DNA from 2 places in the Nonomuraea sp. NPDC050451 genome. Region 2 is predicted to be linked to the other one. Evidence: riboswitches for the same ligand, from Rfam matches in the RefSeq annotation. Region 2 holds a riboswitch; the other holds the start of a gene.

Region 1 (7,800 bases), on a different contig from region 2:
TGGCGCAGCGCCACGGTCAGGCCCGCGATACCGGAACCGACGACGACCACGTCCGCCTCGACGGTCCAGCCGGGCGCGGGCGCGGTCAACCGCAGGGGAATCGCCGGTGCACTCATCAGGGATCTCCTCACTGAGGGATTTCGTCAATATGACGATAACGCCTCGTGCGGAGTGATGAGTCAGCGGCCCTCTGTTTTCCGGATGAACGCCTCGTACTCGGCGAACGGCTCCAGCCCCACGGCCGCGCGGCGCTCGTCGAGCAGGCCGGGGTCCTCGATCGGCATGGGCTCCAAGCCGTCGGCGCCGTCGTGGAACTGGGTCCCGTAGAGCTGGGGGCGGCCTGAACGTACGCGTACCCGGTCCTCCAGGTACGCGAAGTCGCGTGGCGAGGCCTCCTCGCGCTCGACCGCGTCGGCCATCGCCTCGTGGAGGACCCGCTGCGCCCGGCGGGAGGTGGCGTGCTGGGCCAGCAGCCAGGCCGCCCGCGCGGCCCGCTGCCCGACCTGCGAGACCAGCGGCCAGCCGCGGGTGGCGACCACGGAGTAGAACCAGGCGGTGTTGCCCTCGTCGAGCTTCTGCAGCCGCACCAGCTGCCTGTCGTCGGGAGAACCCTTGGCCGGGTCGCGCATCGCCTGGTCCATTTCCATGCGCCGGAGCAACTCGTCCCGCAGCTCCTCGTCGGTCATGACCCGACGGTAGTCCGCCTCAGGCGGGATTCAAGGTGAGGGTGACGTTGTCGATCAACCGGGTGGTGCCCACCGTGGCGGCGACCGCGAGCACGGCCATCCCCGCGTACGACTCGTCCACCTCGGCGAACGTCGCCGGATCGACCAGCGCCAGATAGTCGGTCGCGAGGCGGGGTCCGGCCGCGTCGAGCACCTCCTGGGCCACCGCGCGGACCCTGGCCGGGGTGAGCTCGGCCGCGCCCGCCCGCAGGGCGCGGGAGAGCGCCAGCGCCACCTGGCGGTCGTCGTCGGACAGGTAGCGGTTGCGGCTCGACAGGGCCAGGCCGTCGGGCTCGCGTACGGTCGGCGCCCCCAGGATCTCGATGGGCAGGTCGAGGTCGGCGACCATGCGGCGGATGAGGGCGAGCTGCTGGGCGTCCTTCTGGCCGAAGACCGCCAGGTCGGGCTGGACCAGGTTGAACAGCTTGAGCACGACCGTCAGCACGCCGTCGAAGTGGCCGGGCCGGAAGGCGCCCTCGACGATCGAGCCCATGTGGCCCGCGGAGACGCTCACCTGGCGGTCGGGCGCGTACATCTCAGCGGCGTCCGGGTGGAAGACGACGTCCACGCCTTCAGCCCGGCACACGTCCAGGTCGGCGTCGAATGTACGGGGATAGCGTGAAAAATCCTCGCTTGGACCGAATTGCAGGGGGTTGACGAAGATGCTGACCACGACCTGATCGGCGCGGACGCGGGCCTGCCTGATCAGCGACCTGTGCCCCTCGTGCAGCGCGCCCATGGTGGGAACGAGAGCCACCTCACCACCACGACGCGCCTTGACCAGGTCTTCCCGACCCCTGGCAACGATCAGTTCCATAACAGCCCTCCGAACGCGACGTTCACGTCCATATATTGCCCCCCAGCGCGTCGAGGAGCCGCTCCGCCTCCTCCGGTTTGAGCAGCCCCGCGGCCAACGCGCGGTCGGCCGTGAGCCGGGCCAGCGCGATGTAGGCGTCGGCCGCCTCGGGCGCCGCCAGGATCAGCGCGTCCACGTGCTTGCGCACGGTGCCGGCGTCACCGCGGACGACCGGGCCGGTCAGCCCCGCGATGCCCAGCCGCAGCACGTTGTCGAGCGCGGCGCCGAGCAGCGGGCCCAGCATCCGCCCCGGATGCTCGACGCCGATGCGCCCCAGCAGCTCCTGCGACTCGGCGATGAGGGTGACCATGTGGTTGGCGGCCCCGGCCAGCGCCGCGTGGTAGAGCGCGCGGTCGGCGTCGGCGATCCAGACCGGCTCGCCGCCCATCTCGATCACCAGGGCCTCGGCGATCGGCCGCAGCACGTCGGGGGCGGTCACGCCGTACGAGATGCCGGTGAGCTTGTTGAGGTCGTCGTCCCTGCCCGTGAAGGTCATCACCGGGTGCAGCGCGAGCGGCAGCGCGCCGGCCTTGGCCGCCGGTTCGAGCACGGACAGCCCGTACGCCCCGCTGGTGTGCACCAGCAGCTTGCCGTTGAGGTCGGCTCCCGTCGTGGCCAGCCCGTTGACGAGGTCGGGCAGCGCGTCGTCGGGCACGGTGAGCAGGATGAGCTGGGCCGCCGCGACCACCTCGTCGGGCCTGGACGGCTTGACGCCGAGCCGGTCGGCCGCCCATCGCTGTGAGTTGTCCGACACCCCGCTCGCGGCCGCGATCCGGTGCCCGGCCTGAGCCAGTGCGGCACCGAGGGCCGAGCCGACCTTGCCCGCCCCGAGTACGCCGACAGTCAGCCGTGCCGGGCGATCCCCTGCGTCCATGACGTCACACCCCTGTCGACCTGCTGATGAGAAGCCTGACGGGCGGACTGCCGCCCTGGCCTCAACCAGGCACGACGAGCAGGGCTCCGGTCCGACGAGCAGGCTTCTGTTGTGGCACTGCCGACCAGCGTAACGGCCTCTCAGGGCTGCGGACTGTAGGGCAGGTCCCGCGACTCGCCCGGGGGCTCCTCCGTGACCGCGGTTTTGCCGCCCGTTGAGTTAACGACAAATGCGACAAGGGCATACAAAACGTGCACCCCCTGTCGGAAGAGATGAGGAGAGGGGTTTCATCGCATGGCAGCGGGCGCCGAGTCCCTTCATCCAGGACCCGACGCCCGCAGGATGGGACCTCTTTGGAGGTGCGACCGGCTGGCCGCTCGCCGACCGACCAGCCGGAGTTGGAGCCCGGGCCGGACGAATGCCGGCCCGGGCTCTTTCTTCTTTCAGTGGTGGCTCGGCACGTAGGCGTTGGCGCCACCCTTGCAGCCGGCGAACGCGGCGCCGATGACGGCCACGGCGTTGCCACAGACGTTGATCGGGATCGCGATGGGAAGGTGCAGCTGGTTGCCGCCGAGCACGCTGCCGTTGCCGCTGGTCGTGTCGGCGTGCGCCGGGGCCGCGAGCGACAGCATGGCGACGGCTCCTGTGACGACCATGACCTTCTTCAGCACGAGGGCTCCTCTCAGTTTGGCGGCCCGGGGCCGCTGGTGCTTGCTCGGGAGCGGCCGGTCGCACCAAACGAGGGATGACGCAACGCGACTGCTCGATGACATTAGGTAAACGTACCGCAAGTCGGCGACAATGAGTAGCCAAATGATGACGATGCGTGTCACACGAAAGTCATGAGATAGTCCTGGACATGTGGCTCACCTGGCGCGCCGCGATGGAGCGTGCGCTGTACGGCGAGGAGGGCTTCTACCTTCGCGAACGCCCTTCAGGCCACTTCCGGACCTCGGTCAGCGCCTCCCCGGCGTTCGCCGACGCGGTGCTGGCGCTGCTGTCGGAGGTGGACACCGAGCTCGGCGGTCCTGACGTGCTCGACCTGGTCGACATCGGCGCAGGCGAGGGCACGTTGGTCGCCCAGGTGCTGGAGGCCGCCGAGCCCGCGCTGCGCGACCGGCTCCGCGTCACCGCCGTCGACCTCTCCCCCAGGCCGGAGGGCCTGCCCGAGCGGATCGCCTGGCGGCGGAGCGTGCCCACCGGCATCACGGGCCTGGCCGTCGCCAACGAGTGGCTCGACAACGTGCCGCTCGACGTGGCGGAGCAGACCGCCGACGGGCCGCGCCTCATCATGGTGAACGTCCGCACCGGCGAGGAGCGCCTCGGCGAGCCGCTGCCACCGGACGACCGCGCCTGGCTCGACCGGTGGTGGCCGCTGACCCGGGTGGGCTCGCGCGCGGAGATCGGCCGCCCCCGCGACGAGGCGTGGGCCTCTGTTGTGGGACGCCTCACAAAGGGCCGAGCGATTGCCGCGGATTATGCACACCCTGTGGATAACCGGCCCCTCTGTGGCACGTTGACCGGTTACCGCGACGGTGCGGTCGTTGCCCCGATCCCCGATGGGACCTGCGATATCACGGCTCATGTCGCGCTTGACGCGTGTGCCGAGGCCGGGCGCCAGGCCGGCGCGATATCCACAGCCTTGTCCACACAGCGCGACGCGCTGAGGGCTTTGGGGATCACCGGCACCCGGCCCCCGATCGACCTGGCCCGCACCGAACCGCGTGCTTACATCCGGGCGCTGGCCAGGGCGTCGGAGGAGGGTGAGCTGATCGACCCGGCGGGGCTCGGCGGGTTCGGCTGGCTCAGCCAGCGGCGGTGACCTCCAGCGACCGCAGCCCTCTGATGATGTAGCCGGGCTTCCAGCTCGGCTCCTCCCGCAGTTCGAGCTTGGCCGCCCGGTCCAGGAGCGCGCCGTACGACTCCATGAGCTCGATGCGGGCCAGCGGCGCGCCCAGGCAGAAGTGGATCCCGGCCCCGAACGAGATGTGCGGATTGTCGACCCGCCCCACGTCGAGCCGGTCGGGGTCCTCGAACACCGCCGGGTCGCGGTTGGCCGAGCCGAACAGCAGCGCCACCTCCGACCCGCGCGGGATCTCCACGCCGTGCACCTCGATGTCCTCCAGCACCCAGCGCTCGAACATCTGCAGCGGCGTGTCCCAGCGCATCACCTCCTCGACGGCCGTGGGCAGCAGCGAGCGGTCCTCGCGCAGCCGCGCCAGTTCGGAGGGGTTGCGGAACAGGGCCCACCAGCCGTTGCCCGTCACGTTCACGGTGGCCTCGTGGCCGGCGTTGAGCAGCAGCACGCAGGTGCCGACCAGCTCGTCCTCGGTCAGCTCGTCGATCTGCGCCAGCGCGCTGACCAGGTCGTCGCCGGGAGCCCGGCGGCGCTCCGCGGCCAGGGCCTTGAGGTAGTCGGCGAACTCCGACGCCGCCCGTACCGCCGTGTGCTGGTCCTCGAGGCTCGGGTTGAGCTCGTACATGCCGCAGATCTCCGCCGACCATGGGCGCAGCAGGTGGCGGTCGGCGTGGGGGATGCCGAGCATCTCCGCGATCACCGTCACCGGGAGCGGCTCGGCGACCTCGGCGAGGAGGTCGCCGCCGCCCTTCTCCACGAACGCGTCCACCAGGCCCTCGGCGATGGCGCGCACCCGGGGACGCAGGGACTCGACCATGCGCGGCGTGAACGCCTTGGAGACCAGCCGGCGCAGCCTGGTGTGCACCGGCGGCTCCACGTCGAGCATGCCCGCCCTGATCACCCGCCAGAACGGCTCCTGGAACTCCGGCTCCGGCGGCCTGCCGAACTCCTCGTGGGTTGCCACATGGAGGTAGGACCGCCCCAGGCGGCGGTCTCTGAGCAGGGCGTTCACGTCTGCATGACGTGAGATCAGCCACTGGTTCGTCGGCTCGAAGTAACTGACCGGCGCCTCGCGCCTCAGCTCGTCGTACACCCGGTACGGGTGAGCCACGAAATCCGGATCCCAAGGGTCAAATCGCACTATTTCATCTTATGGAGTGGCATCCTCCTGTGGCGCCGGTCGCTTGCTCCGCATCCGGATGTTCAGCAGCTCGACGACGAGCGAGAACGCCATCGCGAAGTAGATGTAGCCCTTGGGGATGTGCTGGCCGAAGCCCTCGGCGATGAGCACCACGCCGATCAGCACCAGGAACGCCAGCGCCAGCATCTTGATGCTCGGGTGCCGGTCCACGAACCTGCTGATCGGCCCCGAGGCGAACAGCATCACCAGCACCGCCACCACGACCGCCGCGATCATCACGCCGAGCTCGTCGACCATGCCGACGGCGGTGATGACGGAGTCGAGCGAGAACACGATGTCCAGCACCATGATCTGGACGATCACCGCGGCGAAGGAGGCGGCCGCGGCCTTCTTGCCGTCCTTGCCCACGGGGCCGTCCATGCTGTGGCCGATCTCGGTGACGCTCTTGCCCAGCAGGAACAGGCCGCCGAGCAAAAGGATCAGGTCGCGTCCCGATATTTCGTGACCGAAGACGGCGAACAGCGGCTCGGTGAGCTGCACCACCCACGACAGGCCGAGCAGCAGGAGCAGCCGGGTGATCAGGGCCGCGCCCAGCCCCAGCACCCGGGCTCTGTCCCGTTGTTCGGGAGGTAGTTTCCCGGCCAGGATGGAGATGAAGATGATGTTGTCGATCCCCAGCACGATCTCCAGGGCGACCAGGGTGAAGAAACCGATCCAGATTTGAGGGTCGGTCACCCAGTCGAACATCTGCGCACCTCCATGACACGTGGGCGGGATTTCCGGTAGCAACGAGTCAGGGGGCGAATAAGTTCACCGACTTGCGATCGGTGGCGGGGATTGGGTTATAGTCTGCGCCGTAGGTCATGAGTGCCAGCGACAAGCCCCGGCTAGCTGGCCGGCAACCCTCGCGTCCGCGGCGGGGTGCCCCGGGTGAAGACCTGGTCCGCCACGAGGTGTGGCGGGCAAGCGCGGGCTCCATGGCTGCTTCCAGGGGTCCGATGACCCTGAGGGAGATGTGCCGTGTCCACGTTGACGATCTTCAGCTCCGTCCCCGCTCGCGCCGCCGAGGCGGTTCCGGCCGCCACGAGCAGGCCGATCCCCGCCGTGCTCGGGGCCGATCTCGAGGTGCCGGTCAAGGGCGGCAGGCTCGTCGGCTACGCCAACCTCGACTACGCCGCCAGCGCCCCCTGTCTCGAGCCGGTCAGCGCCGCCGTCAGCGCCGCGCTCCCGGCCTACTCCAGCGTCCACCGGGGCGCGGGCTACGCCTCGCAGCTCACCACCGCCCGCTACGAGCAGGCCCGCCACACGGTCCGGGCGTTCGTCGGGGCCCGCCCGGACGACGCCGTGATCTTCACCCGCAACACCACCGACGCCACGAACCTCCTGGCCCGCTGCCTGCCCGCCGGCACGACCACCGTGGTCTTCGACACCGAGCACCACGCCTCCCTCCTCCCCTGGCAGAAGTCCGTACGGCTGGCGCCGCCCGCCTTCCCCGGCGAGGCCGTCCGCGCCGCCGACGAGGCCCTGGCCGGCATCGAGGGGCCCAAGCTGCTCGTGGTCACCGCCGCCTCCAACGTCACCGGAGAGCTCTGGCCCATCGCCGCGCTGGCCCACGTCGCGCACCGGCACGGCGCCCGCATCCTGGTGGACGCCGCCCAGCTCGTACCGCACCGGCGGCTCAACCTGACCGCGCTCGACCTGGACTACGTGGCCTTCTCCGGGCACAAGCTGTACGCGCCGTTCGGCGCAGGGGTGTTGGTCGGGCGGCGGGACTGGCTCGCGGAGGGCGAGCCGTACCTGAAGGGCGGCGGCGCGGTGCGCGCCGTGGGCGACGGCACCGAGTGGCACGACGACCCGGAGCCGCGGCACGAGGCGGGCACCCCGAACGTGCTGGGCGCCATCGCCCTGGCCGCCGCCTGCGACGCGCTCACGGCCACCGGCTGGACCGCGCTGGTGCGGGAGGAGGAGCGGCTGATCGCGCGCCTGCGCTCGGGGCTGGCCTCGATCGAGGGCGTACGGGAGCTGTCGCTGTGGGGGGATGACCACCCGCGCGTCGGCATCGTGTCGTTCACCGTGGACGGCTACTCGGCCCGCGAGGTGGCCGAGGTGCTGTCCAGCGAGTACGGCATCGGCGTGCGCGACGGCAAGTTCTGCGCGCACCCGTTCGTCCGGCATCTTCTTGGAGAGACCGACGGTGGGTGTGAGGACGGGACCGCCTCCGCGGTGCGGGCCTCCATCGGCATCGGCACCACGCAGGAGCACGTGGACCGGCTGGTCGAGGCCCTGCGGGACCTCGTGAACCGCTAGACGGCGTCGGAGCGGTTCGGCGGCTTGCGGTGCGGCGGC
Region 2 (7,800 bases):
CCCGACCTGATGGTCGAGCTTGAGGGGACCGCCGTCGCGTGATGTGACCTCGCCGCCTCCGGCAGGGCTGCCGGAGGCGGCACGAGTAGCAGGCAGGTGGGGTGATTTCCGGTGCTCAGAATGGTGACAATCGGCGTCTATGGCTTCGACGGCGCGTCCTTCCTGCAACGACTGCGGTACGCGGACGTTCGTCTGTTGCTTGACGTACGCCAGCGCCGCGGTGTGCGCGGACCCGAGTACGCCTGGGCGAACTCGCGCCGGCTGCAGGCGGCCCTCGCCCAGGCCGGGATCGCCTACGAGCACCACCGTGAGCTCGCCCCGACCACCGAGTTACGCCAGCTCCAGTACGCCGAGGACCACCGCCAAGGGGTCGGCAAGCGCTCGCGCCGCGAGCTCGCCGCCGAGTACACCCGCCGCTACACCACCGAGATCCTCGACCGCGCCGACCTCACGCCGATCGTGTCGGCGCTGCCGAGCAGCGGGACCGCGGCGCTGCTCTGTGTCGAGCTCGACCCTGAGGCCTGCCACCGCTCGTTGATCGCCCAGCGGCTGGCCGGGCAGCATCACATCACGATCGAGCACCTGCGCCCTACGTAGGTGTAGCGCCCTCGGTGGTGATCACTTGGATGTGTGCCCGGGCGTCGTGCACTTGGACATCCCGGCTGCCTGAGGTTTGGACGACTTCATTCTGGTGCTTGGCCGCTGGGAGATAAGGCAGAATAAAACCCTGCAGGTGCACGGTAGGTCGTTCGGCAGTCGAGGCGAAGGTCTCCGCAATGGTGGACTTTCCGGATCCTGGCGGTCCGCCGAGCAGCACGAGCCTGCCGAATTGTGAAGTGGTGGCTGCGTCTTGGTCTGGCAGTTAAGTGCTCTTCGGGGTGGGAGATATCGACGGAGCTTATCCAAAGGAGATGCCGGAAATCCAAGTGGCTGAGCAAAGAAATTCTTGTTAAGCGATCTCCGGGGTGAGCTGTGTCACTGCTGGTCGCGTGTCGACTGGAGTCGTACTTGACAGGCGCCAGGCCACCACCCCGCCGATAGGGTCGGTGATGCGATTGGCGTGGGTTGCGGTTCCGCCCATATGGCATTGCCTGGAGCAGGGTGGCTGTGAGCTGCTAACGCGGTTTGGGTTTACAGTTCCGCCACAGATGGAAGGCCTTCACTTTGATTAGGGAGAGGGCCTTTTGCTCGTCAGGGCTGTCCCCACGGCTTGAGGAGTTCTTGATCGCGTACGGCCCGGCGTCGGTATGACATTCAACAAGACCCCCTAGAACGGCTATTCCTGAGCTCCCGGCCTATTGGTGCTCGTTGCGAGAGGTATCCATGACGTCCCATACTGATGATCATGACTTTCCCGCACGATTCGCAAGCGATAAGCTCCCGATGGCGCGTGGTCCTCGCCGGCGTGGCGGTCGTCAGCGCCGTTGCGCTCACCCTCGCGGCAACCTTCGGTTTTATCGAGGGCGCGCAGGTCGGACTCGATGACAGCCTCAAGGACACCACGCTGTGGATGTTCCTTTGGGCCACGGCCACGATCGTTCCCGTTTCAGCGGCCATAGCAATCATCGGCTGCGCCGCCGCCACAAAGTGGCACCTGGGTAAGCGACTCGCCCTGCAGCTTCTGATATTCGCCGGTGCGGGGCTCATCTGGTCCACAACGACCGGTATCCTCGCCGAATTGCCCTAGCCGTGCCGAGGATTACCCCGCTGCTGGACCGGATCGGCAGGGCTGAAAGGGGTTCTCACTATGCGAGACCCGTCCCCGCCTATCACGAGGGTCGGGGATCTGTGCCCACACCTGCCGCAGGTCCGTCAGGTCTGTCGCCCCTTCGTCGAGCACGCTTTCGTCCAGGCCAACATCGTTGATCATGGTAGCGATGGCGGACAGGGCGGGCGGCACGGCAGCCTGAACGTCACGGATGTGGTGGAACGTGGTTAGCTGACCGAGGACGAGCCCGGCATGTTCGCCATGGCAGAGCCGGTTCGCCGGATAACACTGGCGCCCAGTGGGGTCTGACCGGAGCCGTCCTCAAATTCCGCGCGCGTCATCAGCAACGGTTGACCTCAACGCCTATGGACCTACCACCTCAACCGCGTTCACCACACCCGCAACCAGGACGATTCCGCCCACCGCCTGATCGCCACCGTCACCCAGCCGAAGCTTCTCAGAGGGCCGGCGAACGAGAGCTGAGACGGGCTTGCAGTACCGGTTTGACGGTAGGCCATTCGGTGGCGACCACTGCGAACATGGCCGAGTCGCGAACCTTGCCCTCCTCGCCGCGCGCCCACGACATGGACCAAGCACGCAGCACGCCCTCAAAGGGAATGCCGAGTCGCTTCAAGGCCCGGCGGCAGCGGTGGTTGCGGGCGTCGGTCTTCAGGTCGACGCGGGCGACGCCGAGCGCGTCGAACGCGTACGACAGCAGCAACAGTTTCGCCTCGGCGTTGATCCCTGTGCCCTGCGCCGAGGCGGCCAGCCAGGTGAAGCCGATCTCGATCGCCCGCAGGCCAGGCCGATCCGGCCACCTGCGAGGATCCCACAGGCCGGTGCAACCCACCGCCTTGCCGTCGGGGAGCCGAACCTGTGCGAATGGGGTCAGCCCGTCGCGGGAGAGTTGAGCCGCCAGGTAGTCCGGAATCTCGTGAGCGCGAGGCACCAGCGTGAAATCGTAGGACGACCGATCCTCCTCGACCGCCTCCGCGAGATCCGGCGCGTGCCGCATCGCCAGCGGCTCCAACCGCACCAGATCACCGGCAAGGACAGGAACATCAAGCCGTACGCTCATCAGCTCTCCCTCATCGTTCCTGGCATTGGCACCTTTCCCGCGGATTTCCCGCCGGGGAGGTTGCCGGACCGTCACAGGGCCAGGTCCCTCGGATCCTCTGGATGAACTACCGAGTCAAGAGCATGCCTGCACAGGCGGACACCGTCAATCCGCCGCAAGGGCTGAACTGGAGCTCCTTCCGGAGGAGTTGCACCCAATGCGGTTTGGGGTTCCGCCCATCCGGGGTTCGAATCCCCGATCCTCTGCGGGCCTTTGAGTCTTTGCGAGTGGTCTCGTGCGGTGAATGGGTTGGCTGACTCCTGGACCGCGGAAATGCGTGGCCCGGGTCGTCCCGGGGCGGGGGAGGGTGGCGGTTAGGGAGTTCTCGCGGAGATGTGTCTTGCCCCCTTAGGCTCCAACCGTGATCACGGTTGTTGACTACGATCCTGCATGGCCCGATCGGTTTGAGGCGCTGCGAAAGGAGTACGCCAAGGCATTGGAAGCCGCTAGTGTGCCGGTGATTTCCATCGAACATGTCGGTAGCACGTCAGTCCCCGGGCTGGCCGCCAAGCCCATCATCGACTGCGACATCGTGGTGGCCGAGCATGATGTCGAGGCTGCCACGGACGTCCTGATCGGCCTGGGTTTCTCGCCGTTGGGCGAGCTGGGAATCCCTCAGCGATGGGCGTTCAAGGAGCCCGCGCGACTCGCCGGGACCAATACCTACGTCATCGTTGACGGGGCGCTGTCGCTCCGGAACCACCTTGCGGTCAGAGACATCCTGCGCGCCGACGAGGAGCTTCGTGACCAGTACGCCGCGGTGAAGAAGCGTGTTGGCGCAACGGCCGCCGACATCGACGACTATGGCCGCGGAAAGAATGCGATGGTGCAGGCAATCCTCGCCGCGGCTGGTCTTACCGATGCGGAACGAGCATCGATAGACAGCAATCAGGTGCCGTCACACGACGAGGTTCCGAGGTGACGAACGGCCGGCGACGCGAGCCTGTGCAAGGCACGCTCCCCGACCGAGCATTTGCACCCACCTAAGCCACCCACCAGGCTGCAATACAAGGCCGTACCGAGCCAATCCCCTGCATTGACGTCAACGATCTCGAACGAGTCCGAACGTCGGTGGGTCACGGAGTGCTGATCTGCGGTTGATGTGCGCTCACCAGGCACAATCAAGTCGTGGACTGTCTGGACCCTCCCCTTCTGGAGGCTGGACTGAGCTTGGTGACTGGTGGTTGTCAGGGGCGGAGTGCTCCACGGCGGTACGGCGATGGGTGTGGCTCGTTCTCAGGGACCCGCTCGCCTGCGCGGACCCGTGACCAGGTAAGTGATCGTTGCGGCGTATCTACGGTTCGCCGTGCCCACCTGCGGAAACTCTCCGCAACATCGCTTCACTCCTGAGGCGCTTCACCTGCGGGTTCAGGACGAACAGCCCGCAGCGCTCGGGATCAGTGTTGCGGCCCCGACAAAGCCACCGTGACTGGAGCCTTCGTCCGCCTCGGCGAGGCTACCGCTCGCGAGCCTTCACCCGGATGCGCTCCGGTCTCCGGCCTCGTGGTAGCGCGCCCAGCCTTCATCGAGAAGTCGGAACCCTGCATCGATGGTTGATTCCGGACTTGCCTCGTGGGTGGCGCTGAGCTGGATCTGCAGGGCGAAACGGACGTAGAAGCGGATCTCGTCGGTCGGCTCCGTGAGCCCGAACTCCTTGGCGATCGCGGCAACCAGGGCGCCCTCATGGCGGAACCACATCTTCTCCGCGTAATCGATAAGGGCCGGTGTCTCTTCCATGAGGGTGAGGATCTGGCGTTGGGGCCCAGACCTCATCGCGGCGATCTCGGAGAGGTAGTGCGCCTTCAGTGCGTCGGAGATTGTAGTCCCCGGCGCCCGGCCGCTGACCGCGGCCACGAGGCGCTCATGCCGTTCGTCCTCGTCGCTGAAGACAAGCGCCTCCTTCTGCGTGAAATGCGTGAAGACCGTCTTGGGTGAGACGTCCGCCTTGTCGGCGATCTCGCGAACGCTGACCCCGTCGAAGCCGCGCTCGAGAAAGAGCGCCGTTGCCGCGTCCAAGATCGCCGCCCGCGTTGCTGCCTTCTTGCGTTCCCGCCGTCCCACGACCGTTCCGTCAACCATGACCAGATCCTACTAGTGCCGAACTCCAACTATATTGACGATAAAAGTAGTCTCGGTATAGTAAGTGTGCGAGTGAAGCTATTGGGTGGCTGGCATCCCCATGCTGCGTCGACTCGGCACGAACCCGTACCGACCCCGGCGCCCAGCGCCGACACCGGAAAGGACCATGACTATGGCTGGCAACATCAATCCGCTCTCGAGCCTCGAGCGAAACGAACCCGCGAACGACGCAAAGCCTGAAGCGCTCGTCGCCGACGCGCGCCAGCCTTGGCAGCGCCGAACCGCGGGAGCCTTGCTCATCGCGGGGCCGATGATCTTCTTGCTCGCCGAGTTCATCGCCGCTGCGGCATGGACGGATCCGCCCTACAGCTACACGTACCACTTCATTAGCAATCTCGGAGTCCACGGGCCCTCGACACTGTTTGGGCAGTACATGTACTCACCGCTGGCATGGGTGATGAACACCGGCTTCTTCCTGTTCGGGATCATGATTCTGGCCGGTGTGGCTGTGCTGCGCGGTCTGCTCGGTTGGCACCGCTGGGCAGCGCTTGTGCCCGCGACGCTGCTGGCCGCCGGCGGCGTCCTGCTGGGATTGTTTCCCGGATCCGGCGAGGCGATGAACGACGGTACCGGTGACTTCCATGCCTTGGGCGCCTTGGCAGGCTTCGTCGGCGCCAACGTACTGGCCATCGCGCTCGGGAGCATGCACCGACGCGTCGGGCTCTCACTGAAACTCGGGCGGACGCTGGTCACGGTTGGCGTGATCGGTCTGGTTTCGATGGTGGCCTACTTTGCCGACCTCATCTCCGGGGCCAACGTCCTCGTCGGCCTCATCGAACGCGGCGCCGTCCATCCGTTCCTGCTCGGCCTTAGCTGCGCGGGAGTTGCCATCTGGCATGGGTGTAGCTCCGTAGTGACTGGTTTGATCAAGCGCTGAGGGTGTATTCGTCCTGGTGACGGCGGTGGTGGACACGCTGGTTCTCGCGCTCGACGTGGAAGATCCAGTACTGATCGAGATCGTTGTTGGCGATCAGGGCACGGAGCTTCAAGATGGCCTCAGCCCCCGCCAGTCCCCACCGTGCTCCGGTGATGTCCAGACGGTCGCCGATCAGGTAGCGGGCACTTCCCTCCACGACGCCGGTGGCGATTGGCCAGCCCTGCTCCAACGCCTGGTCGTAGCGGAGGAACGCGCGGTGGCTGGTCAGATAGCGGGCCGCGACGGACAGAGCGTCACCTCGGTCGGTCGTGCGGGCCTTCAGATCGGCGATCACCTGGCCGAGGCGGCCGGCCAGCAGGGCGAGTGCCCAGCCGGCGACGCGTTGCTCGGCGGCCGGGTCGTCGGCGGTGTGCAGGCAGCGGGCCGCGCGCCAGAGGTATTCCAGCACGTGGATCAGGTCGCAGACGATATGGATGCGCGCGTGGCGGCGTTCGGCCTCGGCTTGCAGCAGCTGGATCTGGTGGTGATCGCCGTCGGCCAGCACCACCCAGGTGCGCGCGTGCAGGCTGTCGCGGGCCTCGGCCTGGTCGAACATCACCGCGATCACCTGCTCGGCGGAGCAGGTGACCGATGCGTAGATCCACTTGCCGGACGCACGCGGCCCGGCCCGCACCGGCCGGTCGCCGCTGCGTTCGCCGAGGCTGATCACATCGTGCGGGCGGCGGGGCGCGGGCACCGCGTCGTAGACCACCGCCAGGGTGGCCATGCGTTTGCGGTAGGGCTTCTCGCCGGAGGCCAGGCGGGTGCGGAAGCGTCCGCGGTGCCGGGCGGCGGCCTGGCGGGTGGCCGGGCGCAGCGCCTCGGGCCGCATCACGATGCCCTTGCCGTCGGTGCTGAGCACCAGCAGCTCGGTGGCGGTGCGCGGCAGCGGGACGCGGGCGGCGTAGAAGGCCTCGACATCGGCCGCGGCGGCGACGACCAGGTCCTCGATCTGCCGTTTGCCGATCACATTCCCGCACCGGTCGATGATCGCGGCATGCGCAGCGTCGAACGAGCCGCGCACCGCCTCAGCCACCGCCAGCCGCGCCAGCCCGTGGCTGTGCCGGCCCGCAGGTAAGGCCAGCACCTCATCGGCCGGATACCGGTTGCGCCGGCCAGGGACGCGCAGTGCGCAGCGGCGCACCGCCACCGTGCCCACCACCGTGGCCAGCAACCGGTGGTGCCCCTACTCCAGCCGCCCCGGCGGATGCTCGGTCGCCAGGTGGGCCTCCTCTCGCTCCGCGCGTAGATCCAGGTGATCCTGCAGCAGTTGCCGCACCAGCCGGCGGCCCCGCCCCTCGCACAGCACTTCCAGCTCGGCATGGGACAACTCGCCCGTGACCGGATCGGCCAGCTCGGTGAGCAGAAGATCGAAGAATCCCCTCGAGGTTGCAAAGCAGTCAGCTCTGACCGCGCTGTCGTACGGTGTCATCGGCTCTTCCTTGCTGGCGGGCTCGTTCGGGTCGCACCTTCGAACCTCCGGCAAGCAAGAGCCACCACCAACCACCACCACCGGCACAACACGGTGACGAGCTGGCACCGCCCGCCCCGCCTTCTTGCCCTCTACTGGGCGACCTGCCGATGGACCTGCTCGGTCAGGGCAAACAGCCCGGGCTCATCCTGGGTCAGCCAGCCTCGTTCCACCAGCCGCCGCAGCTTGCCCCGCAGACCCTCCACCGCAACGGCCGACTCACCACGCCCCAACGCTGCCGAGATCTTCCCCGCCCGCACCGCCCGCCCGGCATCGGCCAGCACCTCCAGCACATCCCGATACGCCCGCGGCAACACCGAAGGCTCCAGACCCCCGTGCCAAGGCGGCACCGTCACCACACCCCGCCGCACCACCTCGGCATCGCTGTCCTGACCCTTCTGCCGTGTTACGGCGGCAACGGCATCCCCGCCATCCGGCACGGGATCGGC

What was found. A riboswitch is a leader RNA that binds a small molecule or an ion and turns the genes downstream of it on or off. The one in region 2 is predicted to bind S-adenosylmethionine.
Region 1: it holds a riboswitch for S-adenosylmethionine, as region 2 does, so the genes downstream of both, ACIBI9_RS24580 (aminotransferase class V-fold PLP-dependent enzyme) here and ACIBI9_RS46035 (GNAT family N-acetyltransferase) in region 2, are expected to answer to the same signal.

The regions. Positions count from the first base shown of each region.
Region 1 is NZ_JBITHZ010000007.1:327,475-335,274, forward strand. Features, by position in the region: gene ACIBI9_RS24540 (L-aspartate oxidase) at 1-116, opposite strand, end outside; gene ACIBI9_RS24545 (DUF6624 domain-containing protein) at 180-686, opposite strand; gene panC (pantoate--beta-alanine ligase) at 706-1,542, opposite strand; gene ACIBI9_RS24555 (DUF2520 domain-containing protein) at 1,565-2,455, opposite strand; gene ACIBI9_RS24560 (chaplin family protein) at 2,899-3,126, opposite strand; gene ACIBI9_RS24565 (SAM-dependent methyltransferase) at 3,315-4,277, shown strand; gene ACIBI9_RS24570 (cytochrome P450) at 4,261-5,454, opposite strand; gene ACIBI9_RS24575 (TerC family protein) at 5,464-6,201, opposite strand; SAM riboswitch class IV at 6,314-6,429, shown strand; gene ACIBI9_RS24580 (aminotransferase class V-fold PLP-dependent enzyme) at 6,475-7,761, shown strand; gene ACIBI9_RS24585 (DoxX family protein) at 7,758-7,800, opposite strand, start outside.
Region 2 is NZ_JBITHZ010000024.1:175,981-183,780, reverse strand. Features, by position in the region: gene ACIBI9_RS46055 (RidA family protein) at 1-42, shown strand, start outside; gene ACIBI9_RS46050 (DUF488 family protein) at 121-597, shown strand; gene ACIBI9_RS46045 (AAA family ATPase) at 590-817, opposite strand; gene ACIBI9_RS46040 (hypothetical protein) at 1,346-1,687, shown strand; gene ACIBI9_RS46035 (GNAT family N-acetyltransferase) at 2,166-2,786, opposite strand; SAM riboswitch class I at 2,794-2,894, opposite strand; gene ACIBI9_RS46030 (GrpB family protein) at 3,187-3,747, shown strand; gene ACIBI9_RS46025 (TetR/AcrR family transcriptional regulator) at 4,299-4,904, opposite strand; gene ACIBI9_RS46020 (DUF998 domain-containing protein) at 5,077-5,841, shown strand; partial or broken gene ACIBI9_RS46015 (ISKra4 family transposase) at 5,831-7,312, opposite strand; gene ACIBI9_RS46010 (hypothetical protein) at 7,444-7,800, opposite strand, start outside.